4 regions of the Cyanobacterium sp. genome follow, and region 4 is predicted to be linked to each of the others. Evidence: predicted binding sites of a transcription regulator. Region 4 holds the regulator's gene; each other region holds the start of a gene.
What was found. The regulator NtcA, encoded in region 4, controls nitrogen genes in cyanobacteria. The targets are predictions, from matches to a motif close to TTTGTANCNNNNGNTACAAA.
Positions count from the first base shown of each region.

Region 1: pirA (arginine synthesis PII-interacting regulator PirA) is a predicted target of NtcA. The motif match lies at 1,899-1,918, and genes of this name have one in related genera.
Region 2: ACXITR_RS08330 (CmpA/NrtA family ABC transporter substrate-binding protein) is a predicted target of NtcA. The motif match lies at 1,760-1,779, and genes of this name have one in related genera.
Region 3: glnA (type I glutamate--ammonia ligase) is a predicted target of NtcA. The motif match lies at 1,172-1,191, and genes of this name have one in related genera.

Region 1 covers NZ_JBSZCP010000029.1:8,186-11,402, reverse strand. The annotation lists gene ACXITR_RS05125 (mechanosensitive ion channel) at 1-1,502, opposite strand, end outside; gene pirA (arginine synthesis PII-interacting regulator PirA) at 1,665-1,829, opposite strand; gene ACXITR_RS05115 (hypothetical protein) at 2,110-2,253, shown strand; gene aroQ (type II 3-dehydroquinate dehydratase) at 2,272-2,724, shown strand; gene ACXITR_RS05105 (RNA recognition motif domain-containing protein) at 2,959-3,217, shown strand, end outside.
Region 2 covers NZ_JBSZCP010000041.1:7,636-10,852, forward strand. The annotation lists gene ACXITR_RS08315 (Npun_R2821/Npun_R2822 family protein) at 1-344, opposite strand, end outside; gene ACXITR_RS08320 (TM2 domain-containing protein) at 629-895, opposite strand; gene ACXITR_RS08325 (DUF2752 domain-containing protein) at 929-1,408, opposite strand; gene ACXITR_RS08330 (CmpA/NrtA family ABC transporter substrate-binding protein) at 1,849-3,153, shown strand.
Region 3 covers NZ_JBSZCP010000018.1:101,589-104,805, reverse strand. The annotation lists gene ACXITR_RS02970 (aminopeptidase P N-terminal domain-containing protein) at 1-895, shown strand, start outside; gene glnA (type I glutamate--ammonia ligase) at 1,267-2,688, shown strand; gene ACXITR_RS02960 (LON peptidase substrate-binding domain-containing protein) at 2,864-3,217, shown strand, end outside.
Region 4 covers NZ_JBSZCP010000013.1:80,209-83,425, reverse strand. The annotation lists gene fabI (enoyl-ACP reductase FabI) at 1-740, opposite strand, end outside; gene ntcA (global nitrogen regulator NtcA) at 887-1,564, shown strand; gene gltB (glutamate synthase large subunit) at 1,662-3,217, opposite strand, start outside.

The DNA of each region.
Region 1 (3,217 bases), on a different contig from region 4:
AAATTAACGATATTAGGAGCGATACCAATTCTTTCTAGTGCCATGGCAGCTACTAATACAATGATCGAAATACGGGCAACCTGAGCTAAAAATTGAGCTTGTTGGGTACCAGAATTAATCACTAATCGATATACCAAATTAGCAAAATATAAGCCCACCGCAAAAATAATTACCCCCACTAATACTTGCCCCGCCAACAGGGAAATAAAAGCAACAACTTCCTTAAGCGCTTCAATTTGTAAAATATCCACCGCTGTAATGGTTGCCACCAACATAATGGCAATGACAAGGATGATACCCACAATTTGAGCAGGGGTTTTCGTCAGGGAATTATTTTCTACCTCAGGATTTTCCTCCATCACCACAGGGGCGCCTTGGGTAATGCCTAGCCACACAAATACGTTATTGAAACCTATATTAGTTAAAAGATTAACCAATAATTCCGCTAAATATTGAGCCCCAAAATAACCAAATCCTAAAACCACAATAGCGGCAAATAGTTTCGGTAGTATGTCCAAAACTTGATCCAACATTGCGATCGCAGGTACAGAAATAGCCTGAATTTGTAAGGCATCGAGAGCCGTAATTGCAATAGGAATTAAGATTAAGACATATACCACAGAGCCAATAACATAGGATAAAGACTGTTTTTTATTAGTAGTGGACATACCAAATTTTGCACCAATGGCATCAGCCCCACTAGCTTTCAATAAATTAGTAACAACCTTTTTCACCACTTGAGCCACAATCCAACCGATAAAAGCAATAATTAAAGCGGCAAATACATTGGGTACAACCCCCAAAATATCATTAACCAACTCCTCCAAAGGTCGTAAAGTGCCATCTAACCCTAAAATACCTAGTATAGAGGGCAAAAACAGTAAGATAATAAACCAAAAAAGAGTATTACCGATGGTATCACCGATGGCAATATCAGCCCCACTAGAGTCGGCAACCTCTCCATCTTCTTCTTGCACCTGCTGGTTTAGCTTCTCATCAAAATTAAACTGTGATAAAGTTTTTATGACGATTAACTTCACCACCGTAGCCAATAACCAAGCCACCACAAGGATAATAGCCGCCCCCCCTAAATTGGGCAAAAAGCTCATCACCTCATTTAAAAGGGCATTCAAAGGCTCAGAAACCAAATTTAGTTCCAAAGCATTGAGAAAAGCAACCACCACAAAAAGGATGATAATCCAACCGACTATTTCTGAAATCCATTTTTCAGTTTCAATTTTCTTTCCATCATCGGCATTGTCACCCATGATAAAAGCAGCTAATCGGTTATCAATGTCAGTTTTATGCAAAGATTTTCTGACAAAACCCTTAAAAATATTGGCAAAAATTAAACCAACAATTAAAATTAATATCCCCTTTCCTAAACTTAAAAGCGCACTCACTACGTCATCTGGAATTGGTAATGCTTCTTGCACTTCAGACACTTGAGCAAATAAACTAAGAGCATTTAAGTCTGGTGGAGAATCCATCATTAGTTTCATGTTCTTATGATTTGTTATTTATACAGATACCTGTTCAATATATCTATATATCCCCAATAAATCAAATGTTTTCTAATATGTGAGTAATTCTTATAAAAAATAAAAACCTATCCAACAATAGATAGGCTCAAGTAGATATGTAAAGAAAAATATTGATTAAAATTATGCAAGATGTAAATAAGCAGCTTCTTGTTCTAATTGTTGAATTAACTTTTGATTTCCTTGACTTCTAGCAACTTCTAGGCGGTGTTCCAAATTTTTTCTTAAGGTATCTCTATATGCTTTTCCTGCTTCTGCTCTCATTTGATTTTTACGGGTTATATTCATCATAATTCTAATCCTCAGTTTTAAAGGCTTTTTTACTCTATAATTCAATTCTACCTTTATTAAAAGAAAACGGTATCAATTATTACAAAAAATTAATAGATAATAGTTTAAAGAAGAAACTCCCTTGTTAATTGAAGACAAATCCAAGTAAAAAGAAAAATCTCATTTTCCATCAATTGGTAGGAAAAATTACCCCTAGGTTTTCCTCAGTTGCATTTACAAAAAGTAAACGTTATGATGGTTTTAATGACAAAAAGCATTATGGGAGTCTTCTTTATTAATGGATCAAATAGAGAAAATCATCGAAAAAATCAAAGAGTGGACTCAAAAGTTAGTGGAAGCATTAGCTGGACCACAAGCCGAGCCTGAACCAGAATTGATTCCTATTCCTGTTAGAGATCGTCGTTCCAATGGCTATCGTTAATTATCTTAATAGAAAAGTGTGTCTGACTTAAAAATCTTAGTATTGCATGGTCCTAACCTTAATCTTTTGGGACAACGAGAACCTGAAATCTACGGTAGCTTAACCCTTGATGGTGTCAATAAACTCCTTATGGAGCAAGGAAAAAAGATAGGGGTTGAGATAAGTTGTTTTCAGTCTAATCATGAGGGTTACTTAGTCGATGTAATTCATCAGGCTCTAGGAAATTATCAAGGGATTGTGATTAATGCGGGGGCTTATACTCATACGAGTGTAGCTATCAGAGATGCTTTGACAGGGGTGAATCTTCCTACGGTGGAGGTTCACCTTAGCAATATATATCGTCGTGAAGAATTTCGCCACCATTCCTACATTGCTCCCATCTCCATCGGGCAAATTAGCGGTTTTGGAGTAGATAGTTATTTATTGGGTTTACAGGCTTTAGTAAATCATTTGAAAAGTCAAAAAAATTAATTGCTTATTATCAATAATCAATGATTTATGCTCGATTATTCATTGGTTTATCTATGATCTTCCTCTGTCAATTACACGGGTAATATGATAAATTAGAATTAGTGTTAATTTGAGGTTCGTTTCGGTAACAGTGTTTGATTCCAGTATAGTAAGGTTATTCCTTGAACAGTATGGAAAGAGTCACGTCCGTCGTCTCAGTTGCCCTAGTGTAAATTAAGATTTTGGAGCAAGTCTATGTCCATATATGTTGGGAATTTATCCTATGATGTTACAGAAGAAGATTTACAAACTGTCTTCTCTGATTATGGTCAAGTAAAACGTGTTTATTTACCTGTAGATCGTGAAACTAAAAGAATGCGCGGTTTCGGTTTTGTAGAAATGTCTAGTGATAGTGAAGAAGAAACTGCAATCGAAACTTTAGATGGTGCTCAGTGGATGGGCAGACAAATGAAGGTTAATAAAGCAAAGCCTCGTGAAGAAGGTGGAAACCGTC
Region 2 (3,217 bases), on a different contig from region 4:
AAATTGTCAATAATTTTTTCAAAAACCACAATATCAGTATCAATATACAAAAATTCATCCAAAGGGCCAAACCACTGCACCAGCTTACGCATTTTATTGGGTAATGCTAAAAAATCACGATCAAAAATACTTGCAATTTTGGTAGTAAAATTATCAACAAAGTCTAAATCTGGAAATAATTTAACCCCATGGCGTTCTTTTAAAACTTTTGCCACTTCTTGATATTTATCATCAAAAGGAATCAAAAAAATATTAGTTTCTTTGTCATATAATCTAATACTATTAAGTAAAGCTATACTATTATTAATTACCTTATCGTTAGCTACAATATAAATTCCTTTCATATAAACCTAAATAAATTATTAGAATATTTGACAATGGATCAATTATATTATTACTTTTTATATAAAAAAAGACCCCAGTAATTATCTGAGGTAGATTTTTATTTATTTTTATTTCTCAATAAAAAGTACACAATTAAACATATCTGGACAGGTAAAAGGACAACATAAGACTTTATAAAAGGAGAGGAAATATCTAAACTAGAAAAAAATATTAGATAACCACCACCACAGATAAAAAGAAAAAGTTTTGTCCTAATACTATTAATTTTTAAACTTTTCATTTACTAAAACCAAGGTTGTTTACCGTTGAGGTACAGATTATAAAATTCCTCGTCAGTTTTCATTAAATAAATTACCCCCTCTACAATACCAATAATTGATGTTATGGCGGCACCAAAACCACAGGTAAGCAAAGTAACTAAGAGTAAAATAATTCCTTCTTGATTGTAACCAAGGATAAATTTATGTATTCCAAAAGAACCTAAAAGAATGGCACAAATACCAGCGGCCATCTTTTTACTTTGAGCTTCCGATGCGTTAAATTCACTCATTATTTTCTTCCTAATATTGATAGATTTTTACTATTATTTATAAAGCAGATTTGCTAAAGGAGATGAGAAAAAACTTTCTGTCAACTCTCCCGTACTATAAAGAAAGACAAGTTTACTCAAATAATAGATCAAAATTGAAAATAAAATCAAGTATTGTAACTTTTTGTTTTGTGCTAATTTTAGATAGAAGGATTTGAGCTTTTTTTTAGTTAAAATTTCTAACAATAGATGAAGGGAAGAAATAATAAAAGCAATAAATAATAAAGGACCAAATAAATGATGATAAAACGAATCCCAAATACTGCCATGGGCCATGGCTAGAAATGATCTTGTTAGTCCGCATCCCGGGCAAGGAATACCCGTAAAAGCCAGTATGATGCAAGAAAAGGGAGATTCTTGTTCAGTAATATTGAGTAGGTATGACGCAATAATAGTCGAGCTTAGGATAAATAGAATGAGCGATCGCCCATAGAGACCACTCCGAGAAATGGGGATTGTGGTGAAACGAAACATTAAAATTAACTTATTATTTTGGACAATATTTTAATCATGATTTTTACACCATAGGTTAACACCTCAATATTGTAGTAAATATTTAAAATTTTATAAAGAATTTTATTTTAGAAACAGCGAAAATTGAGTTTATTTAAAGCCAAATATTCTTAAACTAAAACGCTAACCATTTTAATAGATACTAGATAAATCAAAAAGTAGAATTATCAAGAGCTACATAGTACAAGGGTCAAAAAACACCCAAAAATTACTATTCCCAACGGTGTCTGCTTAATTCTCCATTAACATAACGCCCCTAGGTTATGCACTTTTGTCATCTTATCTTAGCATTTAACTCATATAAAACTGCATACGGTAACAACGGATACCGAGAAATAATTGTAAAGAAAATATAAATTTAATAACGATTTAATTAATATCTCTTAACTTAGCGAACAAAAATGAGTAGATTATCCCGCAGAAAATTCCTCGTAACCAGTGGTTTAACCGCCGTAGGAGCAGCAATATTACATGGTTGCGGTGCAGACAATGGCACAACCACCGTCGAACAAGTAGAAACCATTGACATGGGAGATAATGCTCCCGAAACCACTTCTGCCAAGTTTGGTTTTATCGCCCTTACCGATGCTTCTCCCTTGATTATTGCCCTTGAAAAAGGAATTTTTGCTAAATATGGCATGACCGATGTAGAGGTATTAAAACAAGCCTCTTGGCCCGTCACTAGGGATAATATTGAATTAGGTTCGGCGGGTGGTGGTATTGATGGCGCCCATATTTTAACCCCCATGCCCTATCAAATGACCTTGGGTACTACCACAAATCAACCTGTACCCATGTATATTTTGGCTCGTCTTAATACCAATGGTCAAGCAATTTCTGTAAGTAATGCTTTCCCTGACATCGGTTTACAAACCCCAGATAAACTACAAGAAGCAGTAGCTCAAGCCAATGCAGACGGTAGAGACTTTACTGCCGCCATGACTTTCCCCGGGGGGACTCATGATTTATGGATGCGTTATTGGTTATCTGCCAATGGTATTAATCCTAATAGCGATGCCTCCGTGGTACCTGTACCCCCTCCACAAATGGTGGCAAATATGAGAACTAACACCATGGATACTTTCTGTGTGGGAGAGCCTTGGAATGCTCAGTTAGTAGGGCAAGGGGAAGGATATTCTGCTCTAGTTACAGGGGAATTATGGAATGATCATCCAGAAAAAGCCTTTGCCATGCGTAAAGATTGGGTAGATCAAAATCCTAAAGCAACCCGTGCTTTATTGATGGCGGTTTTAGAAGCTCAACAATGGTGCGATCGCCCCGAAAACGTTGAGGAAATGTGTCAAATCGTATCCCAAAACAAATGGTTTAGAGTACCCTTTGAAGACATCGTCGAAAGATCTAAAGGAAACATCGACTTTGGTACTGGTAGAGTTGAAGAAAACTTTGAATATGCCATGAAATTTTGGCGTGATGACGCTTCCTACCCCTTCAAGAGCCATGATTTATGGTTTTTGACCGAAAATATTCGTTGGGGTTATATTCCCGCCGATACGGACACCCAAGCCCTTGTGGATGAAGTCAACAGAGAAGATCTGTGGAGAGAAGCAGCCGAAGCCATCGGGACCCCCGCAGATCAAATTCCCAGTAGTCCTTCTAGGGGGGTAGAAACCTTTTTTGATGGTACGACCTTCGATCCAGAAGATCCCCAAGCCTACCTAGATGGTCTTGAATTTAAGAGCATCTAATCCAATGGTTTTAAGTGTTAGGAAATCTCTTTTATGGGAGGATTTAACCATTTATAAAGGTTAG
Region 3 (3,217 bases), on a different contig from region 4:
TAACCAAAAAATCCTCCACCATTGGCAACGGTTGGTGGGTAAATATCCTCGTAATGGTTATGGGCCGAAGGCTATGGAGGATTCTAACTATATTTTACACCCCCTACGGATGGTCAAGAGTGCCACGGAAATTGAAATGCTTCGCAAGGCGGCTTCCATCTCTGCAAAGGCTCACATCAAGGCGAAAGAATTTGCTGCCCCCGGCCGTTATGAGTACGAAGTTCAAGGGGAAATTGAGTATATTTTTCGTTCTTTTGGTTGTGAAGGCCCTGCCTATCCTTCCATCGTTGCCTCGGGCGCTAATGCCTGTGTCTTACATTACATCGAAAATAACCGCCGAATGGAGGAGGGAGATTTACTGCTCATTGATGCGGGGGCTAGTTTTGGCTACTACAATGGCGATATTACCCGTACTTTCCCCATTTCAGGTAATTTTACCCCCGAACAAAAAGCCATCTATGATTTGGTCTTAGAAGCCCAATTAAGTGCGATCGCACAGGTACAACCAGGAAACACCTATAACCAATACCATGATAAAGCCGTAGAAGTATTAGTAGAAGGACTAAAAGAGCTAAAACTACTCCAAGGAGACACCGAAGAAATTATTAAAGAGAACAAATATCAACCCTTTTATATGCACCGTACAGGACACTGGCTAGGGTTAGATGTCCATGACGTAGGGAACTATAAACAAGACCAAGAAAACTGGCAAATCCTGCAAGCAGGAAACGTTCTCACCGTCGAACCGGGGATTTATATCTCTCCCTACATCACCCCCGCCGAAGGACAACCCGAAATTCCCGACCATTGGAAAGGCATTGGCGTAAGAATAGAAGACGATGTACTTATTACCAAAACAGGGAACGAAGTTTTAACCTCCGCCGTAGGCAAATAATAGCGACTTCCCCAAAACTAAAAATATTGTATATCACAGGGGGTTTAACCCCCTTGCCCCCAGTAAATGTTGAACAATTCCTTATGCAAAAATAATTCAAATAGTTAAATACAAAAAAAATAGCAAAAGCCCCATAAATAAAGTCTTGAAAAAAATAAGAAAATAAATTATAGTTTAGAATCCCTAAATACATAAGGTATTCCTCCCTAAAATAAACTTTCACTAATATCTATTGCTTAAAAAAAAAATTGACATTTAAAGCAAATTATAATTTAGTTGGTATAAAAAGTTACAAAACGAAATCAAGAGAATACTTAGGATAATACCTTTGAGAAGGATATTTCATTAAAAACTATTAGGAGAATTTATTAATGGCTAAAACTCCCCAAGAAGTCTTACAAATGATCAAAGACAACGGGATTAAGATGATTGATCTCAAATTTATCGATCTACCCGGTACATGGCAACACTGTACATTTTACTATGATCAAATAGACGAAACCTCTTTTACCGAAGGTGTACCCTTTGACGGTTCTAGTATTCGTGGTTGGAAAGCCATTAATGACTCCGATATGGCAATGGTACCAGATCCCGACACCGCATGGATCGACCCTTTCTACAAAGAGCCTACCCTCAGCATGATTTGTCGTATCAAAGAACCTCGCACAGGGGAATGGTACTCCAGAGATCCCCGTAGCATTGCCTACAAAGCCTTAGACTACCTAGCTTCCACTGGTCTTGGTGATACTGCCTACTTTGGTCCTGAGGCGGAATTTTTCCTCTTTGATGATGTTAGATTCGACCAAACCGAAAACAAAGCATATTATTATGTAGATAGCGTTGAAGGGCGCTGGAACTCTGGTAGGGAAGAGGCAGGGGGTAACTTAGGTTATAAACCCGGTTACAAACAAGGATATTTTCCCGTATCTCCCACCGATACCATGCAAGACATTCGTACGGAAATGTTATTAACCATGGCAGAATGTGGTGTACCCATCGAAAAACATCACCATGAGGTAGCCACTGGGGGACAAAATGAACTAGGTTTCAAATTTGGTACTTTGGTAGAGGCGGCCGATGACTTGATGACTTACAAATATGTCATTAAAAACGTAGCTAAAAAATACGGTATGAGTGCCACTTTCATGCCCAAACCCTTGTTTAACGATAATGGCTCTGGGATGCACACCCACCAATCTATCTGGAATGAAGGTAAGCCTTTATTTGCTGGAGATAAATATGCAGGTTTGAGTGATATGGCTTTATACTACATCGGTGGTATTCTCAAACATGCCCCTGCCCTCCTTGCTTTTACCAACCCCAGCACCAACTCCTATAAGCGTCTTGTACCAGGTTTTGAAGCCCCTGTAAACTTGGCATACTCTCAAGGTAATCGCTCTGCTTCTGTGCGTATTCCTTTGTGTGGAGATAACCCCAAAGCCAAGCGTTTAGAATTCCGTTGTCCTGATGCTACCTGTAATCCTTACCTTGCTTTTGCTGCCATGCTTTGTGCTGGTATTGATGGTATCAAAAATAAAATTGAACCAGGAGAGCCTTTGGATGTGGATATTTATGATTTATCCCCTGAGGAGTTGAGCAAAATTCCTTCTACCCCTGCATCTTTAGAAGGTGCGCTCGAAGCGTTGGAAAAAGATCATGATTTCTTAATCGATAGTGGTGTATTTACCATGGAATTTATCGAAAATTGGATCGAGTATAAGTTAGACACGGAGGTTAACCCCTTACGTCTCCGTCCTCATCCCTATGAGTTCGCTTTATATTATGATGTGTAAAATTCTTTTGGAAATTTAGGTTTTAGGGGGCGTAATTTTAGGTTGCGTCCCTTTTTTTTGCGACTCCCCACCGTTTCACTTTTTCATCAAACCCTAGGAAATAAGCAGAATAAACTCTCTAATAGTGTTCAAAATCCGTTAAATTAGAAAAAAGAGCATAACAAAACTTAAAACTATGACATCATCTTCCATCGCTGTTAGAGAATTACCATTGTTTCCTCTGCCTGAAGTGGTTTTATTCCCGGGGCGCCCGTTACCTCTACATATTTTTGAATTTCGTTATCGTATGATGATGAATACCATTTTAGAGTACGATCGCCGTTTTGGAGTATTAATGATCGATCCGACTAATGGGGAAATTGCGAATATTGGTTGTTGTGCGGAGATTATCCATTTTGAACGTTTACCAGATGATCGCATGAAAGTTCTTACTTTAGGACAACAAAGGTTTAGGGTATTGGAATATGTGAGGGAAAAGCCCTACCGAGTGGGTTTGGTGGAATGGATAGAAGATAAACCAACCCAAGAA
Region 4 (3,217 bases):
ATCACCTGCCCCGTAATGCCACTAGATAAATCACTACACAAAAAGGCCGCCGCATTACCCACCTCCGTTTGAGTAACCGTACGCTTGAGGGGAGCAGTAGCTTCCACATGATGAATCATATCGAGGATGCCACCCACAGCAGAAGAAGCGAGGGTACGAATCGGGCCTGCTGATATGGCATTTACCCTCACATTTTGAGGACCTAATTCCGCCGCTAAATAACGGACACTCATTTCTAGGGCAGACTTAGCAATACCCATAACATTATAGTTGGGAATTACCTTTACCCCCCCTAGGTAAGTAAGAGTCACAATACTAGCCCCGTCAGTTAATAACGGTTTGGCCGCTTGAGCAAGACTGGTGAGAGAATAGGCACTAATATCAAGGGCGGTTTTAAAACCATCCCGGGAGGTGTTGCTAAAATCCCCCGTTAAATCATCCTTTTGAGCAAAAGCTAAACAGTGAATAAGAATATCAATCTTGCCCCATTTTTCCTTGATTTCGTTGAAAGTTTCTGCAATTTGGGCATCATCTTGGACATTGCAGGGTAAGAAAATACTGGGGTTGAGGGGTTCTACCAATTCTCCCACTTTTTTTTGAAAACGTCCTTTTTCATCGGGAAGGTAGGTAACACCGATGTTTGCCCCTGCCTTGTGCAGTTGTTGGGCAATACCCCAAGCAATGGAGCGATTATTGGCAATGCCCGTAATGAGGGCGTTTTTTCCTGTTAAATCTAACATAATGAATAAATTTTATTGATTGAAATAAAAGACTATGATCTGTAAAACCGATTAAACGATAAAATGGTTATCTAGTTTACACTTAAGCTATTTTCTTATAGAAAGCGTCATTTGCACGATCAATTATTAAATATTAATTACCATATATGCAACCAATACCCACTCAAGAGCAACCCCTCGCCTCGGTGTTTCGTCAGATAGGGGGCGGAATGTATAACCCTGTGATGGAAAAGTTTGAACGGGGTAAGACAATCTTTTTCCCTGGAGATCCTGCGGAAAGGGTATATTTTTTAGTCAAGGGCGCTGTGAAATTGTCTCGTTTATATGAGGCTGGGGAAGAGATTACCGTGGCTCTTTTACGGGAAAATAGTGTTTTTGGGGTTCTATCTTTGATTACAGGACAAAAGAGCGATCGCTTTTACCATGCCGTAGCATTTACCCCCGTGGAGTTACTATCCGCCCCCATTGAGCATTTCCAACGTTCTTTACAGGATAATCCTGAATTGTCTCGTCTCATGTTACAGGGTTTATCTTCTCGTATTTTACAAACGGAGATGATGATTGAAACCCTTGCTCACCGTGATATGGCTTCTCGTTTGGTTAGTTTTTTATTAATTCTTTGTCGTGACTTTGGCATCCCTAGCCTTAATGGTATCACCATTGATCTCAAATTGTCCCACCAGGCGATCGCCGAGGCCATAGGCTCTACCCGTGTTACTGTCACCAGACTATTAGGAGAGTTGCGACAAGATGGCATGATTTCCATTACCAAGAAAAAAATCACCGTCCATAATCCCGTAGCCCTAAGTCAACAGTTTGCTTAAAAAAACTTCTTTTTTCCTAACCACAGAAATCAAGCAATTTTCATTTATATATATTCAAAAAAAATAGGGTGGACATTGCCCACCCCATCAAATTAAATTACACAGATGTTAACTCTTTTTGAGCCTTAACTTCAGGATTTTCCGCCTCGGATGGAGGTACTACCTGCCAGAATTTAGGTAGATATTCCGACCAATTATCAAGGATTAATTGACCTTTTTTGCTACCTGTCTTCTCAACATGGTTAGTAATCAACCCTTTTAACTGAGCTTCCCCTTCAGGGGTAGAAATGCGCTGGATAGAAACAATTTCGGGGTTAACCTTCGCTTCAAAATTGCCCTCTTCATCAAGGAAGTAACCTAAACCGCCAGTCATACCAGCGCCCACATTACGCCCAACACTACCGAGGACAACGATTAAGCCCCCTGTCATGTATTCACAACAGTGATCTCCTGCCCCTTCAATGACCGCCGTAGCCTTGGAATTACGCACCCCAAAACGTTCCCCTGCTCGTCCATTGGCATACAATTCGCCCCCCGTAGCACCATATAAACAGGTATTACCGAGGATGACGTTATCAGAGGCCTCAAAGGTGGCATTGCTAGGAGGTACAATGACAATCTGTCCGCCGTTGATGCCTTTACCTACATAGTCATTAGCTTCCCCTTCGAGGTGAATATTCATCCCTTGAACGTTGAAAGCTCCAAAACTCTGTCCGCAAGTACCCTTAAAGTTGAGGTTTAGCTGTCCTTTAAAGCCGTAATCTCCATGTTGTTTGGCAATTACCCCCGCAATTCTTGCACCTACGGAGCGATCGGTATTTATGATCTTAATCTCTTTAGTAACGGTGCCATGGGTGTTAATAGCGTCGGTAATGGTACTATCCGCCAAAATTTCATCATCTAAGACATTACCGTTGGTGTGGGTATCGCCATGGTTTAACCAGTCACGATTAGTTTTGGTATCAGGGAGATTGGTTAAACAGTCTAAAACGAGAGCCTTGGTTTTGGCTAGTTGGGCAGACTGACGATAGGTTAATAAGTCACCCCGTCCAATGATTTCGTTTAAACTGCGGTAGCCTAATTTAGCAAGGATAGAACGCACCTCTTCGGCGATGAAGTAGAAGAAGTTAACCACATCCCCCGGTACCCCAGAAAAACGTTTACGGAGTCTTTCTTGTTGGGTGGCAACCCCCACGGGACATTGGTTGGTGTGGCAGACGCGCGCCATAATACAACCTTCGGCAATCATGGCAATACTACCAAAGCCATATTCTTCAGCGCCCATCAACGCCGCCATGATAATATCCCAACCTGTTTTTAAACCACCGTCGGCACGGAGTAAAACCCGATCGCGCAGTTGATTTTCCAACAGGGTGCGGTGTACTTCGGTAACCCCCAATTCCCAAGGACATCCAGCGTGTTTGATGGAACTTAGGGGAGATGCACCCGTACCACCATCATGACCAGAAATTTGGATTACATCGGCGTTGGCTTTGGCTACCCCGGCGGCAATGGTACCGATACCGATTTCGGCTACTAATTTTACCGATACGTTAGCGGTGGGGTTAATTTGATGTAAGTCGTGGATTAACTGGGCTAAATCCTCGATGGAGTAGATGTCATGGTGAGGGGGAGGAGAAATAAGGGTAACAC